DNA from 2 places in the Achromobacter sp. Root565 genome. Region 1 is predicted to be linked to the other one. Evidence: predicted binding sites of a transcription regulator. Region 1 holds the regulator's gene; the other holds the start of a gene.
The links. The regulator FNR, encoded in region 1, switches genes on or off when oxygen is low (the NO sensors DNR and NnrR bind a similar motif). The targets are predictions, from matches to a motif close to TTGATNNNNATCAA.
Positions count from the first base shown of each region.

Region 2: ASD71_RS06205 (universal stress protein) is a predicted target of FNR. The motif match lies at 1,474-1,487, and genes of this name have one in related genera.

Region 1 is NZ_LMGO01000001.1:2,254,106-2,263,380, forward strand. Features, by position in the region: gene ASD71_RS10095 (Tm-1-like ATP-binding domain-containing protein) at 1-198, opposite strand, end outside; gene ASD71_RS10100 (TetR/AcrR family transcriptional regulator) at 360-1,007, shown strand; gene ASD71_RS10105 (hypothetical protein) at 1,101-2,765, shown strand; gene clpB (ATP-dependent chaperone ClpB) at 2,867-5,473, opposite strand; gene ASD71_RS10115 (gamma-glutamylcyclotransferase) at 5,612-6,046, shown strand; gene fnr (fumarate/nitrate reduction transcriptional regulator Fnr) at 6,144-6,872, shown strand; gene ASD71_RS10125 (hypothetical protein) at 6,887-8,056, shown strand; gene ASD71_RS10130 (helix-turn-helix transcriptional regulator) at 8,133-8,570, shown strand; gene ASD71_RS10135 (SRPBCC domain-containing protein) at 8,471-8,920, shown strand; gene ASD71_RS10140 (thioredoxin family protein) at 9,013-9,275, shown strand, end outside.
Region 2 is NZ_LMGO01000001.1:1,366,921-1,376,195, reverse strand. Features, by position in the region: gene ASD71_RS06210 (FUSC family protein) at 1-1,434, shown strand, start outside; gene ASD71_RS06205 (universal stress protein) at 1,550-2,386, shown strand; gene ASD71_RS06200 (2-hydroxyacid dehydrogenase) at 2,512-3,468, opposite strand; gene ASD71_RS27475 (DUF3309 family protein) at 3,619-3,771, opposite strand; gene ASD71_RS28170 (hypothetical protein) at 3,819-3,983, opposite strand; gene ASD71_RS06195 (DNA topoisomerase IB) at 4,166-5,218, shown strand; gene ASD71_RS06190 (hypothetical protein) at 5,219-5,470, opposite strand; gene ASD71_RS06185 (four-helix bundle copper-binding protein) at 5,618-5,947, shown strand; gene ASD71_RS06180 (YqjD family protein) at 6,042-6,362, shown strand; gene ASD71_RS06175 (SDR family oxidoreductase) at 6,446-7,336, shown strand; gene ASD71_RS06170 (DUF4142 domain-containing protein) at 7,382-8,002, opposite strand; gene ASD71_RS06165 (hypothetical protein) at 8,036-8,626, opposite strand; gene ASD71_RS06160 (hypothetical protein) at 8,808-9,074, shown strand; gene ASD71_RS06155 (DUF378 domain-containing protein) at 9,136-9,275, shown strand, end outside.

The DNA.
Region 1 (9,275 bases):
CGCCGCGGCGCCGTCCGGATGGCTGCGCGCGACCTCTTGCGCCGAGACCTGCGCGGCGCTGGGCGCGCCCGAGGTCGAGACATCCACCGACACCACGTCCAGCCCCTCGCGCCGGAGCAGATCCGCCACGTATTCGGCCTCGTGGCCCTTGGTGTCGTAGGTCGCGGCGACAAAGACCCGCTGCTTGGTATGCGTCATGACTCCTCCGCGGGCGGCTACACTGCGTGCGCGCCTCGATATGTGAGGCCAAAGGCCTGTAGAATCCAGAAATGAGACGAAAGAATCATACTGAGACACCAGTCTCACGTCAATCCGAAACCCCTGCCCGCAAGGCGCCCGCGGCAGCCGCCGGCACGAAGCTGATCGCCCCCGCCAGCCCGCAGGCGGCCGCCAGCGGCGAACCCCCGCACGGACCGCGCGCCCGGATGCGCAAGACCCTGCTCGACGCCGCCCAGCAACTGATGGCGCAGGGCGTCACGCCCTCGGTCGCCGAGCTGGCCGAACATGCCCATGTCTCGCGCGCCACCGCCTACCGCTACTTTCCCAGCCAGAGCGCGCTGATCGCCGCCGTGGTGGACGAAAGCCTGGGCCCCATCCTTGCTTGGGATTCCGACGCACCTGACGCGGCGGCACGCGTCGATGAGCTGCTGCGCTTCGCGTATCCGCGGCTGGCGGCGCACGAGGCGCCGCTACGCGCCGCCATTCAGGTGTCGCTGCAACAGCATGCGCAGGCCAGCGCCGGCAAGGCGGGCGCCGAGCCTCAACTGGTGCGCGGCCATCGCGTCGACATCCTAAGGCGCGCCATCGCCCCCTTGGCCGCGGAGCTCACGCCCGCGCAGCAGGACCGCGTCGCGCAGGCCTTGTCGCTTGTGTACGGCACCGAGGTGTTCCTCGTGCTCAAGGACATCTGGAAGCTCGACCTGCCCGAGGTCACCGACGTCGTGCGCTGGACCGCCAACGCCATCATCACGCAGGCGTTGGCCGAAGCCCGGTCCAAAATGAAATAGCGCCACTGTCATTCCCACGTCATTCCCCGCCCGCATAGTTGCGCGCTTCGCGGCTTGCGTGTTGCACGCCGTCATGACGTTGGAGTGTTGTAGATGCAGTTCGAAGTATCCCGCCTGCGGCGAGCCATCATGCCCTTGTCGCTGGCTTGCGTAACCCTGTTGAGCGCCTGCGGTGGCAGCGATGACGATGATGAGGCGGCCGCCCCCGCGCCGACGCCACCCGCCGTGACTGACCCCACCCCGCCCACAGAGCAACCCAAGCCGGTCGAGACGGGCGCGTGGTCCACGGGCGATCTGCACGTGCACACGTTCCAGTCGGACGACGCGCAGGTCAGCCTGGAAAGCGCGCTGGACCAGGCGTTCGACCGCTACAAGCTGGACTGGGCCGCCATCTCGAACCATCTGCGCCTGTCCGCCCGCGACCATACCGGCGTCAACCTGCCCGGCGGATCGATTCCGTTCTCGCAAGGCATGGCGCAGTACGAAGCGCCCTACATCAAGCAGGCGCAGGCCGCGGGCCGCTACGCCGGCAAGATCATCTTCTCGTCGTTCGAATGGGACATGCCCACGCATGACCATGTGAACATCGGCATCGGCTACAACGATCCGCAGTCGCCCAAGTCGCTGGAGGCCGTGGCCGAGTTCGAATACCTGTTCACCAACCGCGACCCCAACCTGTTCGACCCGCTGCTGGTCTCGCGCCTGTCCGGCGAAACGCGCGCCTACACCACGCACGCCGACTCGCTGGCCGCGCTGAAGTGGCTGCGCGACAAGTACCCCGACAGCTACATGCTGCTGAACCACCCGTCGCGCTACGCGGGCAAGTACACCATCGGCCAGCTGCGCGAGATGAACGACCTGGCCCCGAACGTTTTCTTCGCCATCGAAGGCATGGTCGGCAACCAGATGGAGCCGGACCGTGGCGGCTACGCCACCGCCTACACCACCCCCTTCCTGCCCAACCGCACCTATGGCGGCGCCGACTACCTGGTCGCGCATCTGGGCGGCACGTGGGACGCGCTGCTGGGCGAAGGCCGCCGCATCTGGAACGTGGCCGATTCGGACTACCACTTCCGCACGAGCCAGGGTCTGTACAGCAGCGGCTACGCGCCCGGCGAGTACTCCAAGACGCACGTCTGGAAGGACGGCGACGACATGGCGGCCGTGGTGGCCGGCCTGAAGAGCGGCCGTATGTTCGGCGTCTTCGGCGACCTGATCGACGCGCTGGATTTCCAGGCCAAGGGCGCGGCCGGCGCCGTGCACATGGGCGGTGAACTCAAGGCGGCAAAGGGTGAAGAGGTCGAGGTCACCATCCGCTTCCGCAGCCCCGAGCGCAACAACTACGAGTACCCGATCGAAAGCGGCAACCCCACCTACGTCAAGCCCACCGTGAACCACGTGGACCTGATCGTGGGCGACGTGACCGAGCGCGCCAAGTCCGGCACCCCGGAATACGACGTCGACACCAACCCCTCGACGCGCGTGCTGGCCCGCTTCACCAAGGCCGACTGGAAGGTGGACGAGGACGGCTACAACGTCATCACGACCACGATCACCGCCGACAAGAGCCAGTACCTGCGCTTGCGCGGCACCAATCTGGGCGTGGACGTGGCCGGCGAAACCGCAGCGGGCGAACCGCTGCCGGATGCCAAGGTCGATTTTGCCGACAACGCGGCGCGCTTCAACGCCATCAACGCCCGCAACTACAACGACCTGTGGTTCTACTCGAACCCGGTGTTCGTGACGGTCGCGAACTAATCTGACTGGCCCGCGCCGGCGCCGAGGTTATCGGCGCCATGGCGTGGACAAAAAAAATGCCCGGCAGATTTATGCCGGGCATTTTGCTTATTGCAGCGCGATCACTGCAACGTGCGGGTGAAGACGAACTGGCCGTCCTGCCAGTCCACCGGCACCACGTCGCGCGGGCCGAACCTGCCTTCCAGGATCAGGCGCGCCACCGGGTTCTCGATCTGCTGCTGGATCGCACGCTTCAAGGGCCGTGCGCCAAACACCGGATCGAAGCCGGAGCGGGCCAGTTCCGCCAGCGCCGGTTCCGTGACCTCCAGCCGCATCTCCTGCTTTTCCAGGCGTTCGCCCAGACGGCGAAGCTGGATGCGGGCGATGGACTCGATGTGCTGCGCTTCCAGGCCATGGAACACCACGACTTCGTCGATGCGGTTCAGGAACTCAGGCCGCAGCGTCTGCTTGAGTTCATCCCACACCACTTCCTTGACCACGTCGTACGGCTGGCCAGCCAGCGTCTGGATATGGTGCGAACCCAGGTTCGACGTCATGACGATCACGGTATTGCGGAAGTCCACCGTGCGGCCCTGGCCATCGGTCAGGCGGCCGTCGTCCAGCACTTGAAGCAGCACGTTGAACACGTCCGGGTGCGCCTTTTCGACTTCATCGAGCAGCACCACGCTGTAGGGCTTGCGCCGCACGGCCTCGGTCAGGTAGCCGCCCTCTTCGTAGCCCACGTATCCCGGCGGCGCGCCGATCAGCCGCGCCACCGAATGCTTCTCCATGAACTCGCTCATATCGATGCGGATCATGTGCTCCTCAGAATCGAACAGAAACTCGGCAAGCGCGCGCGTCAGCTCGGTCTTGCCCACGCCGGTGGGGCCCAGGAACAGGAACGAGCCATACGGGCGGGCCGGATCCGCAAGACCCGCACGCGAACGGCGGATGGCGTCGGACACCAGGCGCACGGCCTCGTCCTGGCCCACCACGCGCTTGTGCAGGAACTCTTCCATGTGCAGCAACTTCTCGCGCTCGCCCTGCATCATCTTCGACACGGGAATGCCCGTGGCGCGCGACACGACTTCCGCGATTTCCTCGGCGCCGACACGCGTGCGCAAGAGGCGCGGACGCGACTCGTCGCCTTCGGCGTTTTCGGCGGCCTCGGCGGCGCCCACCTCGGCGGCCTTCAGGCGCGCTTCAAGGTCCGGCAGCTTGCCGTACTGCAGCTCGGCCAGCTTGTCGAATTGGCCCTTGCGCTGCAGCTCCGCCATTTCGGCGCGCACGCTGTCGATCTCTTCCTTGATGGCTTGCGTGCCTTGCACCGCGGCCTTCTCGGCCTTCCAGATTTCCTCGAAGTCGTTGTATTCACGCTGCAGCTTCTGCAGCTCGTCCTCGATGACGCCCAGGCGGCGCTTGGACGCGTCGTCCGTTTCCTTCTTGACGGCCTCGCGCTCGATCTTGAGCTGGATGATGCGGCGGTCCAGCTTGTCCATCACTTCCGGCTTGGAGTCGATCTCCATGCGGATGCGCGCACCGGCCTCGTCGATCAGGTCGATGGCTTTGTCGGGCAGGAAGCGGTCGGTAATGTAGCGGTGCGACAGCTCGGCGGCCGCGACGATGGCCGGGTCGGTGATCTCGACGCCGTGGTGGATTTCGTAGCGTTCCTGCAGGCCGCGCAGGATGGCGATGGTGGATTCCACATCGGGCTCGTCGACCAGCACCTTCTGGAAGCGCCGCTCAAGCGCCGCGTCCTTCTCGATGTACTTGCGGTATTCGTCGAGCGTGGTGGCGCCAATGCAGTGCAACTCGCCGCGCGCAAGCGCCGGCTTGAGCATGTTGCCCGCGTCCATCGCGCCTTCGGCCTTGCCCGCGCCCACCATGGTGTGCAGCTCGTCGATGAACACGATGTTGCGGCCGTCGTCCTGGCCCAGCTCTTTCAGCACGGCCTTCAGGCGTTCCTCGAATTCGCCGCGGAACTTGGCGCCCGCCAGCAGCGCCGCCAGATCCAGCGACAGCACGCGCTTGCCGCGCAGGCTTTCCGGCACTTCGTCGTTGACGATGCGCTGCGCCAGGCCTTCGACGATGGCGGTCTTGCCGACGCCGGGTTCGCCGATCAGCACGGGGTTGTTCTTGGTGCGGCGCTGCAGGATCTGGATGGTGCGGCGGATTTCGTCGTCGCGGCCGATGACCGGATCCAGCTTGCCCTGCCGGGCGCGCTCGGTCAGGTCCAGCGTGTATTTGGAAAGGGCTTCGCGGTTGGCCTCGCCTTCCGCGCCCGAGACGTTCTCGCCGCCGCGCACGGCGTCGATCGCGGCTTCAAGGGCCTTTTTCTGCAGGCCCGCATCGCGCAGGATGCGGCCGGCCTCACCCTTGTCGTCGGCCAGTGCAAGCAGAAAGAGTTCGCTGGCGATGTAGGTGTCGCCGCGGCGGGCGGCTTCCTTGTCGGTGCGGGTCAGCACGCCCTGCAGGTCGCGGCCCACCTGGACGTTGTCTTCTCCCTGCACCTGCGGCAGCCCCTTCAGGGCGGACTCCAGCGCCGGGCCCAGGCGGTTGACCGCCACGCCGGCACGCGCCAGCAGACTGCCTGCACCGCTGTCAGCATCCGACAGCAGGGCGGACAGCACGTGGACGGGTTCGATGTAGGGATGGTCGTTGCGGGCGGCGAGACTTTGCGCGTCCGCCAGCGCTTGTTGGAACTTGGTCGTCAGTTTGTCGAATCGCATAATGGTCGTATTGGCTTGTGGGGAGCCTGACCGATCCGTGCCGGCTGGCTCGATAACCTGAATATGTGGCCGGATGGGACAATTTCAACACCCGGCGGCCCTCATGGTTTTCTTCGACGTGCACCAGCAAACAGAGCAATGAGCATATACGTTTTTGTGTACGGCACCCTACGGGCCGGCGAAATCAACGATCTTGCCCGCGCCGCCGAGGCGCGCGGCTTGCCGGCCGCCAGCCACGTCGGACCGGCCAGCGTGCCTGGCATGCTGGTCGATTTCGGCGACTGGCCCGGCCTGATCCCCGTGGACGACGGACGGCGCGTACGCGGCGATGTCTACCGGGTGGATCCGGCGCTGATTGCCCTGATGGACGAGATCGAGGAATACGAGCCCGGCAAGCCCGGCTGCTTCGTGCGCCGGACGGTTTCCGCCCGCCTGGAAGGCCCCGGCGCGACGGGTCTTCTGCCCTGCGCGTACTATCCGATCGACCCCGCGCTGCGGGCCGCGGCGGTCGATATTGCGGGGGACGACTGGATCGCTCACCGCCTTTCCAGAACAAAGCAGGACGCCCGGTAAGACACCCGTAGTAACAACGGACTACAATAGATGCCTGTCTCGTGCTTCACACCCGTTCCGGCGCCCGCCGCGCAATGGGCACTCTAAAGGTCATCGTATGCAAAAACGGGTCCCCATTGCCCCTGATGCCGCCCACTGTTCCACGTGCATGCTGGGTCACGTCTGCGTTCCCGTGGGCATGGCAGCCGCCGAAGTCGAAAAGCTGGACGAACTGGTTAAAGAGCGCGTCCGCGTGGAAAAAGGCAAGACGCTCTATTCGCTGGATCATCCGCTCGACGCCGTCTATGGCGTGCGCTTCGGCAGCCTGAAGACGCAGCTTGAAGACGCCACCGGCCAGATCCAGATCACCGGCTTTCATCTGCCCGGCGAAATCGTCGGCATGGACGGCATGCTGGACGGCAAGCACGTGTCGGCCGCCGTGGCGCTCGAAGACTCCGAGGTTTGCGTCATCCGCCTGAACGAAGTCGATCGCGTCGCGTCGCACCTGCCGTCACTGCAACAGCAGTTCCGCCGCCTCATGAGCCGCGAGATCACCCGCTCGCACCAAATGCTGGCCTCGCTGGGGTCCATGCGGTCGGAACAGCGCCTGGCCGCGTTCCTCTTGAACCTGTCGCAGCGCTATGCCTCGCTGGGCTATTCGTCCACCGAGTTCGTACTGCGCATGAGCCGCGAAGAAATCGGCAACTACCTGGGCCTGACGCTGGAAACGGTCAGCCGTCTGTTCTCGCGATTTGCCCGCGACGGCCTCATCAAGATCAACCAGCGCGAAGTCCGCATCCTGGACCTGCCCGCGCTCAAGCAACTGCTGGGACACGAAAGCTGCTGAGCGGTCGCCGCGCCATGCGACGCCCGCCTGCCACTTCCCTGTCCCGCACCGCGCTGGCGGCATCGCTTGCCGTCGTCGCCATGCTCGCGTGCGGCGCCGCGCGCGCGCAAACGCCGCTGCCCGACCCCTACGACTACGACGAAGCCACGCCCGCGCCCAAGCGCGCGGCGCCGCTGCGCTGGCAGGCCGTTGAACTGGGCCGGCCCGGTCACCGGTACAAGATGCCGGTCTACGCCAACCGGGATCTGGCCAAGGACGACCTGCGCGGCATCAAGCAGGTGCTCATCGTCATCCACGGCGTCAAGCGCGACGCCGACAACTACTACGAAACCGCCGCCGCGCTGGTGGCCGCCGATCCCGGGCGCGCGAGCGACACGCTGGTTCTTGCCCCGCGGTTTTCCGGGTCGATCGACTCGGGTTTCTCGGGTATGGCGGCCTGGCGCAAGGCCAGTTGGGAAGACGGCCAGGAAAGCGTCCAGGCCACCGGCCGGCCTGCGCCCGTCACTTCGTTTCAGGTCCTGGACGACCTGCTGCGCAGCCTGAACGACCGCAAGCGCCTGCCAGCTCTTACCGGTCTCGTACTGGCCGGTCATTCGGCCGGCGCGCAACTGGTGCATCGGTATGCGGTGCTGAACAACGTGGACGGGGTGCTGCGCCGCGACGGCCTGGCCATGCGCTACGTCGTCGCCAACCCGTCTTCCTATCTGTACCTGACCAACGAGCGGCCACGCGCCGACGGCAAGGGCTACGCGCCGTACGAGCGCGGCATCTGCCCCACCTACAACCAGTACAAGTACGGCACCGACAAGCTGCCCGCCTACGCCCGCGAATCCGATGATTCCCGCCTTTTCGTGCGTTACGCGTCGCGCGATGTGGTCTACCTGCTGGGCGGCGCGGACAACAACCCCGAGCACCGGCTGCTGGACAAGGCCTGCGGCGCCGAAGCCCAGGGCGCCACGCGGCTGGCGCGCGGCACGGGCTATGTCCAGTACGAACACGTGCTGGCTACCCGCGGCGCCAAGCCCGTCCCCCTGCGTCACACCGCCTTCGAGGTCGGCGGCGTCGGCCACGACGGCAAGCGCATGTTCGGGTCAATCTGCGGCGTGCGGGCGCTGCTGGCCAGCGACGCCCGGGCCAGCAGCACTGCCGCGGCCTGCGACATCATCAAGCCGCGCGGCAAATAAGCCCGCCTCATCCCTAGGGAAATTCCCAAGCCATCCGGCTTGACACGGGTTTGCGGCAGGCCTAAAACTTAACCTTATGGTTAAGTTAAATGATGACGCTCTCGATGCCATCTTCTCCGCGCTGGCGGATGGCACACGCCGCCGGGTACTGGCGGACCTGGAACAGGGCTCGGCCTCGGTCAGCACGCTGGCGCGGCCTCACGCCATGTCCCTGCCCGCCTTCATGAAGCATTTGCGGGTGCTGGAAGACGCCGGCCTGATCGCGCGCGCCAAGGACGGGCGGGTGGTGAGCTGCACGCTGTCTCCCGAACCCATGCGCGCCGCCGCCGGCTGGCTGGCGCGGTACGAACGGTTCTGGACCGGGCAGCTGGATTCGCTGGCGCGATATCTCTATCACGAAGAGGAAATCCATCCATGGAAAACCGAATCTCCCCCCTCGAACTGCGGCTCCAGCGACGCTTCGACGCCCCCGTCGAACGCGTCTGGCGAGCCTGGACCGACCCGCAAGCGCTGATGCGCTGGTTCGGCCCGGCGGGCACGCAACGCGTGCTGCTGGCCGAGACCGACGTGCGCGTGGGCGGCGCCTATCAGGTCGGCTTCATCACCGCAGACGGCGGGGAACACCACGCCAGCGGCCGCTACCAGGAAGTCGCGCTACATCGCCGGCTGGTGTTCACCTGGGCGTGGCGCGACACGCCGCAGGAAACCTCACTGATCACGTTGGACTTCACCTCGGCGGACGGGGGCACCGAGCTTGCCTTCCTGCAGACGCCGTTCGTCGACGAGGCCACCCGAGACAGCCACGAGGACGGCTGGTCCGGCGCCATGGACCGGCTGGCGGATCATCTGGCCGGCAAGGCCTGAACCTGCCGCAGTTGAATCTGTACCCCCGATCTGTACCCCCGATCTGTCAATGCCCCCGGGTCATAGGGCCCGGCTCGCAAAGGAGACGCACAATGCAAACCGATCATCCCGTCGTATCCCGCCATGAATGGACTGTCGCGCGCGAGGCGCTGCTGCGGCGCGAGAAGGAACTGACCCACGCTTCAGACGCCCTGGCCCGCGACCGCATGGCGCTTCCGTGGGTCCGGATGGACAAGGCCTACACCTTCGAAGGCGCGCACGGCATGCAAGGCCTGGATGCCCTGTTCCACGGCAGGCGCCAGCTCATCGTCTATCACTTCATGTTCAGTCCGGACTGGGAGGACGGATGCGTGGG
Region 2 (9,275 bases), 890 kb from region 1:
CGCCCGTCGCGCCGGGCCCGCGCCCATCAACTGCTGTATCTGCTGGACAGCGCCGAGGACAGCTTCATCGCACTGGTCGCCGCCGCCGACCTGCTGGAATCCAACGCCCCGCGCTGGCTGGGCCGCAGCGCCGGGGCGCACCTGTCGCACGCGCTGCATCGCTACGCCAGCGTCTGCAACGCCATCGCCAGCACCTCCGACGTCAGCGACGCCAAGCAGGCCGAGTGCCTGCGCGAGCGCCTGGCCCACTACAACGCCGGACTGCGCGACCTGCGCGGCGGCGCCATGGCTTACGCGCCGGACCTTGCCACCGTGGTGCCGGTGCTGGACCGCCTGCTGCACACCGCGCAGGCGGTCACGCAATCCCTGTTCGACCTCGCCGCCACCCCGGCCGCGCCCGCGCACCGCGCAAGCGATGCGAGCGGCGCCCGGCAGGCCTGGCGCACGCTGCGCCAGAACCTGCGGTTCGAATCCGACGCCTTCCGTCACGCGCTGCGTGTTGGCGTGGGCGCCACCATTGCAGTGGCGCTATCCAAGACGTTCGCCGTCAACCACGGCTACTGGATGTCGCTAACGCTGGTTTTCATTCTGCAGCCCTACTTTGCGACGACCTGGCAGCGCACGGTCGAGCGCGTGGTCGGCAGTGTGGCCGGCGCCATCGGCGCCTCGTTGCTGGGACTTTTGCTCACCACACCCCTATCCGTGGCGCTGGCGGTCCTGCCCATCGCGCTGGGCACGTTCGCCGCGCGCACCGTCCATTACGCGCTTTTCACCTTCTTTTTGACGTCGCAGTTCGTCCTGGTCAGCCACATCCAGCAGCCCGAGATCTACGAGCCCACGCTCGCCGCGCTGCGCGCGTTCAACAGCGTCCTGGGCGGCATTCTGGCGCTGCTCGTGGGATTTCTGGTCTGGCCGGAAAAAGAGCCGCGGCAGCTTGCCGGCGCCTTGACGCGCGCGCTGCAGCGGCATGCGGACTACGCGCTGGCCCTGGCACAGGACAAGAGCGGCGCCGCCGCCTCCCGCGACATCGTGGGACTGCGCCGGCTTGCCTGCCTGTCGGCCGACAACGCCGAGGCGTCCCTGCAGCGGCTCCAGCAGAATCCGGTGCATCGCGACCGGAACGTGGACACCGCCGTGAACCTGCTCAACGCCATGCGCCGCATCACGGCCGCGGGCACTGTGCTGGAAATCCAGCCAGCCCTGCCGCCCGAGTCCCCTGCGGCGGCAGCCCTGCGGGACTATGGCGCCGTGCTGGCGCATGTGCTGCATCCGGAAGGCCCGGTCCCCGTGCGCGAGGCACGCGGCCTGGGCGTGCCCGCGGTCATCGCCGCCGCCGAGCCGGCGCTCGCCGCGCCGCTGGACCGCATCGCGCAGCAGGCACGGCAGATCCGCCAATTGCGCGACCGCGTGCAACGCGACCCGGCGCCGCAATAGCGGCTTGCATTGAGCCGGCGGGGTGAAACTCCAACCGGCTTGACGCGCATCAATGGGGAGCCCAGGTTAAACGGCAACCATACGGACATGGCTTGTTTAACCAAGGAGGCCCTCCATGTACCGCCGCATTTCCGTCCACCTGGACCACGGGTTTGACTGCAAGCGCCGCACCGCGCTCGCGCTGGAATTGGCCAAGCGCCACAAGGCAGAACTGGTGGGGGTCTACGCCAGCTCCGCGCCGCCGCAGTATTACTACGGCGAATCCGTCATGATGTCGCGCTCGCTCAACATCATCAAAAACCTGCAGGCGCAGAACCGGGGCGAGGTACAAAACGCCTTTCTGGAAGCCGCCGCCACTGCAGACGTACCGGCCGTCGTCCGCGCCGGCGAATCCTCGCCCAGCGCCACCGTCGCTCTGCACGGCCGTGCCAGCGACCTCATCATCGTCAGCCAGCAGAACCGCGACGACGTCGAGGCCGCGCACGAAAACGAATTCGTCGAGCAAACCCTGCTGACCGCGGGCCGTCCCGTCATGGTCGTGCCGTCCAGCGGCGAATTCCCGGTCATCGGCGATCGCGTCCTACTCTGCTGGGACGGCAGCCGCGAAGCCGCCCGCGCGCTGGCCGACGCCACCCCGCTGCTACAGGGCGCCTCGCACGTGGTCGTGCTGACCATGGACGAAGGCGCGGCCACCCGCAACATCGAATCCATCCCCTTCGAAGACCTGGCCACCTATTGCGTGGCGCACGGCATTCCCGCGCCGGACCACGTGCGCCGCGACATCAAGGGCGTCGGCGTCGGCAGCACCATCCTGAATGCCGCCGCGGATTACAGCGCGGACCTGATCGTCATGGGTGCGTACGGGCACAGCAAGTTCCGGGAATGGGCCATGGGCGGCGCCACAGCGTCCATTCTGAAGAGCATGACCGTGCCGATCATGTTCTCGCACTGACGGGGTGGCCGAACCGTAGCCGCAAAGACGCCGACGCCGCGTCCCCCAAAGGACGCGACGTCGGCGCATTCAACATCGGCACATCCGCCGACGTTACGTTCACGTCGGCAAACGGCCGCGCGGCTTCACGCCGCCACGAGGCTCGCGTCCCGCACCGGCGTCAGGACGGGTTTGCCGCCAAAGTGCGCCGTGGCGTTTTCCAGAAACAGAGCAACGGTCGCCGCCACCGCTTCGGGCGAGCGTCCCGCGCTATGCGGCGTCAGGACCACGTTGTCCAGCCGCTTCAACGCATCGGGAATGGTCGGTTCACCGTCCACCACATCCAATCCCGCGCCGGCGATGCGCTTCTCGGCCAGCGCGGCAATCAACGCGTCCGTGTCGACCACGCTGCCGCGCGCGATATTGATGAGATACCCGTCCGGACCCAGCGCCTCCAGCACGCCGGCGTCCACCAGATGATGCGTGCCCGCGCCGCCGGGCGTGGCCACCACCAGGAAATCGGACTCAGCCGCCAGCGCGCGCGGATTGTCGAAGTACGTATAGCCGCATTCCGGGCGGGCGCGGCGGTTGTAGTACCCCACGCTCATCCCAAACCCATTGGCGCCCCGGCGGGCGATTTCCAGGCCGATCGTGCCCAGCCCAAGAATGCCCAGACGCTTGCCGCTGACTTGCGGACCCATGAAGCCGCTCCAGTGCCCCTGCCGGACCCAGGCGTCGGCCTGCGGCAGCCGGCGCGCGGCGCCCAGCAGCAGCGCCATCGCGTGGTCGGCCACGGACACGGCATTGGCGCCCGGACCATTCGTGACCTGGATGCCGCGCGTGTGCGCTGCGGCAAGGTCGATATTTTCATAGCCGACGCCCAGCGAGCACACGATGCTCAATTGCGGTAGCGCGGCCATCTCGTCGGCGCGCAAGCCAGTGGCGCCACGGGTCAGAACGGCGCGGATATCGGCGCCATGGTCCTGGATGGCCTGGGCGCGAGTCTGGTCGGTGGTGGCGAGGATCGGGCGAAAGCCCTTGGATTCAATGACGGGAAGATAGTCCCGAACGCTGTCGATCAGGATCAGTAAGGGGATACTCATGTCGGGGCTGCGGGTATAGGTTGCTGCTGAAACCCGCAAATCTTACGCCCGACGCGGCGTACGCGCCAGGACGGGCGCCCCTTGGCGTCCATCCTGACGGGGCCAGCCGAACGCTAGCAGGCATCCGGCGGCCTTCAGCGTGTCATGGCGCTATATGCGTCCCATCAGCAGCAACACAATGAGCACCACTACGACGATGCCCAAGAGGCCGCTGGGGTAGTAGCCCCAGCCACGGCTATGCGGCCAAGCGGGCACGGCGCCGATAAGCAGCAGGATCAGGATGATCAGCAGGATGGTCGACATAATGACTCCTTGGTTTTTGTTGATTCGAGTTGTTCAGGCGCGTAGCGTCAGGCGTCTTTCGGCGGCACGATTTCCTTGACGGGCGGGGATAGCGGGGGAAGATCCACGTCCGGCTCATCGGTATCCGGATCCACGGGCAGATCGCCCGGCGGCGAGCCGGGCGGAATCGGGTCCGGCTTCGGCGGCACATGTAATTGCAGGACGGTTTGCATTGCACTCTCCTGTGAAGATTCTCTCGCTGGCGGCGCCTCAGGCCCGGCGTGGGTACCGGCGGCACGATCACCAACCCGGTCTTCAGCAAGCGCCGTGCCCAAACCCGCCGTCCGCCCTGCGAGGCCCGGCCGGGAACGCGGCGTGCTGGATGCGGGCGCTACCGCGCGCACCCGGAGATTGAATGAGCACCCGCACGCAAAAGGACCCGGATCCGCTGCCCGTCGAAGAGGCGGCGCTGACCTATGTGGATGACACGCAACCCGGGTACACCCGCGTGCGGGTCAACGCCCATACGTTTCATTACCTGGATCAGAACGGCGCTCGTGTCACCGACGAATCCGAAATCCAGCGCATCAACGCTCTGGCCATTCCTCCGGCCTACGAGAACGTATGGATCTGCCCGCTGAAAGATGGGCATCTGCAGGCCACGGGGCGCGACGCGCGGGGCCGCAAGCAGTATCGGTACCACCCGGACTGGACGGCGGTGCGCGATGCCACCAAATACAAGAACCTGCTGTCCTTCGGTCACGCCCTGCCCGGCATCCGGCGCCAGGTCGAACGCGACATGAAAATCCCCGGCCTCACGCAGGACAAGGTGATCTCCGTACTGGTGCGCCTGCTGGAGATCACGCTGATCCGCATCGGCGGACGCGAAGACGCACGAGCCAACAAATCGTATGGCCTCACGACGCTGACACGCCGGCACACGACCGTGGCCGGCAGCCGCTTCCGGTTCCGTTTTCAGGGCAAGAGCGGCGTGGCGCACGACGTGACGGTCACCGACCGGCGGGTCGCGCGCATCATCAAGCAGTGCCTGGACATTCCCGGCCAACAACTATTTCAGTATCTGGATAGCGACGGGGCCAAGCATCCGGTCGATTCGGGCGCGGTCAACGCCTATCTGCGCAACGCGGGCGGCGGCGAATACACGGCGAAACACTACCGCACCTGGGCTGGCTCCGTGATGGCCTATGCCGCGCTGCAGGTGCGCCAGGCCGACGACGAGCGGCGCGCCAAGCAGGAGGCCGTGGACGTGATCAAAGAAGTCTCGAAACGGCTGGCCAACACGCCGGCCGTCTGCCGCGCGTGCTATGTGCACCCCGCAATCATGGAGGCTTACCTGACCGGCACGTTACCGGCCCGCAAAGCCGCCCCGGCGGGTCCTCGCGGGCTCAGCGCCGACGAGCGGCGCCTGCTCGCGTTCCTTCACGACCAGCAGGCGGCCGATGACTGATCAGAAAATCGACGACCGCGCGTTCTTGGCGCGGGGTTGCGGCGCGGAGCCGTCGGCCCAGTTCGACTCGGTCTTGTTGTCGACCACTTCGCGTTTGTCGCGCGCCGCCTCATCGGGCGTGTCGGCGTCGGGTTTATCCGGTAGATTCGGCACGTCGACGGGACCACTCGGCGGCAGTATCTTAGCGTTGTCCTGCGCGGATTTGTCGGCGCGCGCCGACGGGGTGGATTTGGGTGCGGACGAAGGTTTCATGGTGATCTCCTGCCTTTGCGAACCTTCATCCTACGGTTCCTCGCCCGCGGGAAAAACTGTCAAGACCTTCAAATTGCAAGCGGATGTGCCGCCGGGCGCCCTGCACTTGTGTGGCGGCGCGGCCTCGGCCGCTCACAAGGAGATGCAATGCGAGACCCAAACTTCGAACAATGTGTGCAAGCCTGCTATGAATGCGCAGTGGCGTGCGACCAGTGCGCCGCCAGTTGCCTGCGGCAGAACCCGGCGCAGCTCAGGTCCTGCATCGCCCTTTGCACCGACTGCGCGGCGGTTTGCCGGCTATGCGCGGCCATGCTGGCCCGCGAAGGCGAATTCGCGCAGGCGCTGTGCACCCTGTGCGCGCTGGTCTGCGACGCTTGCGCCAGGCAGTGCTCCACGCACGAATCCGAAAAATGCCAGATCTGCGCGGGCGCCTGCATCGCCTGCACGCTGGCATGCCGAGACATGGTCGAGGCGTAAGCCTCGCCCCGCCACGCGGCCGCCCGGGCCGGCCGCGACGGCGCATTTTCCGCCCGACAGTCAGGAGCTTTCGATGGCCACGACGAATACCCCTATGCCTTCCGACTTTCCCGAGAACGGCCCCGACGATCGTGGCGCCTACCGGCGCTCGCGGCATCCGGAAAGCTGGATCGACGAGCTGGAAGCCACGCTCAGCGACAGCTCGGCAACGGACCTTGAGGCCTTGAAGGCGCGCTTGAGCGACCAGCTTCAAGCCACGCGTCAAAGCCTGCGCGATGCGTCCGACAACGCGCATGACCTCATGCGCGAAACTCTGGATTGCACCGAGGAATACATCCACGCGCGCCCCTGGCAGGCGGTCGGGCTTGCGGCGGGCGCGGCGTTTCTGCTCGGCATCATTGTCGGGCGCCAGTAGACCGTTCGACGCGGCCGCCGGGCACGGCGTTTGCTTGACTCCCGGGCGCAAGGCGCATCCCGCGCCGCCCAATGGGAGAAAACATGAGCACACCCAAAAGCGCCCAGACCGGCGACCGCCCGCATCCCACGCCGCCCATGCCGGGCCAGCATCTGGACGAACAGCCAGGCGTTGAAGCCGACATGCTGCTCAAACCGCAGTACCAGGCGCCCGGCTACAAAGGCAGCGGCAAACTGCAGGACAAGGTTGCCATCATCACCGGTGGCGACTCCGGCATCGGCCGCGCCGTCGCGGTTCTGTTTGCCCGCGAGGGCGCCGACGTCGCGGTGCTGTACCTGGACGAACACGAAGATGCCAAGGAGACCAGCCGCGCGGTGCAAGCCGAGGGCCGCCAATGCCTGCTGATTCCGGGCGATGTGCAGGACGCGGCCTTTTGCAACGAAGCGGTGGCGCAGGTCGCCAAGCACTTCGGCAAACTCGACATCCTGGTCAACAACGCCGCCTACCAGCTGCACACCGAAACGCTGCCGGAAATCAGCGACGAGAAATGGGACAAGACGCTGCGCACCAACATCACCGGCTATTTCTACATGGCGCGCGCGGCGCTTGAACACCTGAAGGCGGGCGACGCCATCATCAACACGGGCTCGGTCACAGGCCTGAACGGCAGCGCCAAGCTGCTTGACTATTCGTCCACCAAGGGGGCGATCCATGCCTTCACCCGATCGCTGGCCGCCAATCTTGCCGAGCAAGGCATCCGCGTGAACGCGGTGGCGCCTGGACCCGTGTGGACGCCGCTGAATCCGGCCGACCGAAGCGCCGAAGAGATCAAGTCGTTTGGCGAAAAAACGGACTTCAAACGCCCAGCGCAGCCCGAGGAAATCTCGCCGGCTTATGTCTTTCTGGCTTCGCCTGAATGCTCTAGCTACATCACCGGCATCGTGCTGCCCATCACCGGCAGCGCGGGCGACTGAGCGCGGGCGCGCCGCGCACTGCCCCTCCGCGCCCCGCTACGCACGTCACTTTTCCGGCACCACCGACGCCGGCGCGGATCGGGATGCCGGGGACACCGGCGGCGCCTCGCCCTTGGGAGCGGGATGGATCCGGTCTCCATTGACAGCGGGTTCGCGCTGAAGCGCCCGGCTCATTGCATAGTGGTCGCTCAGCATCGGCAAGGTGCGTACCGCAAAGTCTCGCACCTGCGCATCCTCCGACTCCTTCGCGGCCGTCTCGAACAGGCGGTTGGCGGTGGCGTGGGCATCCACGGCCGCCTTCTGGATGTAGAGCTGGTCAAACGCCGCGCCGGTCTTGCCACGCAGTTCGTGCAGCGTGGCGCGCTCAGGCTCGGCCGGTTGATCCGGCAACGCCACATTCTTCGCGGCGGCCAGCGCCTTCAGTTCCTTGTTCACGGCAGTGTGCTGTTCCAGCATCTTGGACGCGAAGGCGCGCACCTGCGCGTCCTGCGCGCGCTTGCCGGCCAGCTCGGCCGCCTGCACCTCGAACATGCCGGCGCCCGACGCCGCCTGCAGGAATCGCGCGTCCGACGCGTCAAGTTCGGCGGCTTGGCTCAGCGGGCCGGCGCCCGCCAGGACGAGCGCCGCAGCGACGGCCGCCAACGAGGAAATTGAAAATGGCTTCATTGTTATGTCTCCGTGCTGAGGGCCTATTGGCATTCAATTGGCGGTCGTGGGCGCTTCAACGCGGCGCGGCGGATCCAGCGGATCAAAGTCCTGCCACTTGCCGTCTTGCCAACGGCCATTCGCCCGCTCGATATCCGTGCCGCCCGCCTCGCGCAGAAGCTGGCGCGCCTGCTGTTCGTGGCCGATGTCCACATGCAGCGCCAGCATCACACCAGCCTGGCGTACCGGCGGGTGGGATTTCTCGGGCTCGCCGGGCGCCGTGCGCACGCGCTTCTTGCGGCCGATCACCCACATGGCGCCCGCCAGCGCCCCGATATAGGCGCCCACGCCGGCCGCCGCAATGGTGATGAAGATCGACGCGGCAAATTGCGCGGCGATCACTCCCGCCACCAAGGCAAACACCAGACCCAATAGCGACGCGCCGGCGACCGCACCGAAATGCCCGCCTTTGGCGTCCGGGTCCGCGACGCGGTCGCCGCCAAGCGGAAAGCGCCCGTGCTCGCCGGCGATGCTGACGTAGAACGTGTGGATGTCGTCCTCGGTATAGCCCTCGGCAAACAGCTTCTGGGCGGCCAGCGTGGCTTCGTCGAAGGTCTGGAACCGTGCAGCGACAATCAAGGACATGACAATCTCCCGGTAGAAAATTCACCCATCAGGAGCAACTTCCATACCTGCCCTGCTCCTACCCCGTCCGACTCGCCCCGTTGATCCGCGCCTTCGGCATGGCGCTTGCTGCCAATCCGCGACCACATGCGGCGTCCTCGCGCCGTTCCGTATCCGCACCCCGTCCTATCCGGAGATTGCCATGCCCCGTATTCCCGACACTGATCTGAACCCCGACGACAGCGGCCGACCCGATCTGGGTCCCAGTGACTCCTCGGATTCCGCCAGCGACCTGCCGTTCGACCGCCGGCACACCGACAGCGATTCCCAGGCCACCGGCGAACGCGAAAGCGTGGAACCGGACTTCGAGGACGACGACGGCGCGGACGTCGCGACCGATCGCATCACGGACGCGGACGAGGCCGGCATCTCGCGCGATGCGCCCGACCCGGTCCGCAACGGCGGCTAGCCCCTACGTATCGGCGTCGCGGATCCCTGAACGACCCGCGCCGCCCCAATGAGGAAAGACGATGGAAATTTCCCGTAGCGAGGAGCTGTTTGCCGGTCCTGGTCCCGATGAGCCGGAGCCCTTGTCAGACGTGTTGCCACAGCCGGTATCCCTGGCAGTGTCGGACGATGGCCGCGACAGCCCCACGTGCAGCCTGTCCGC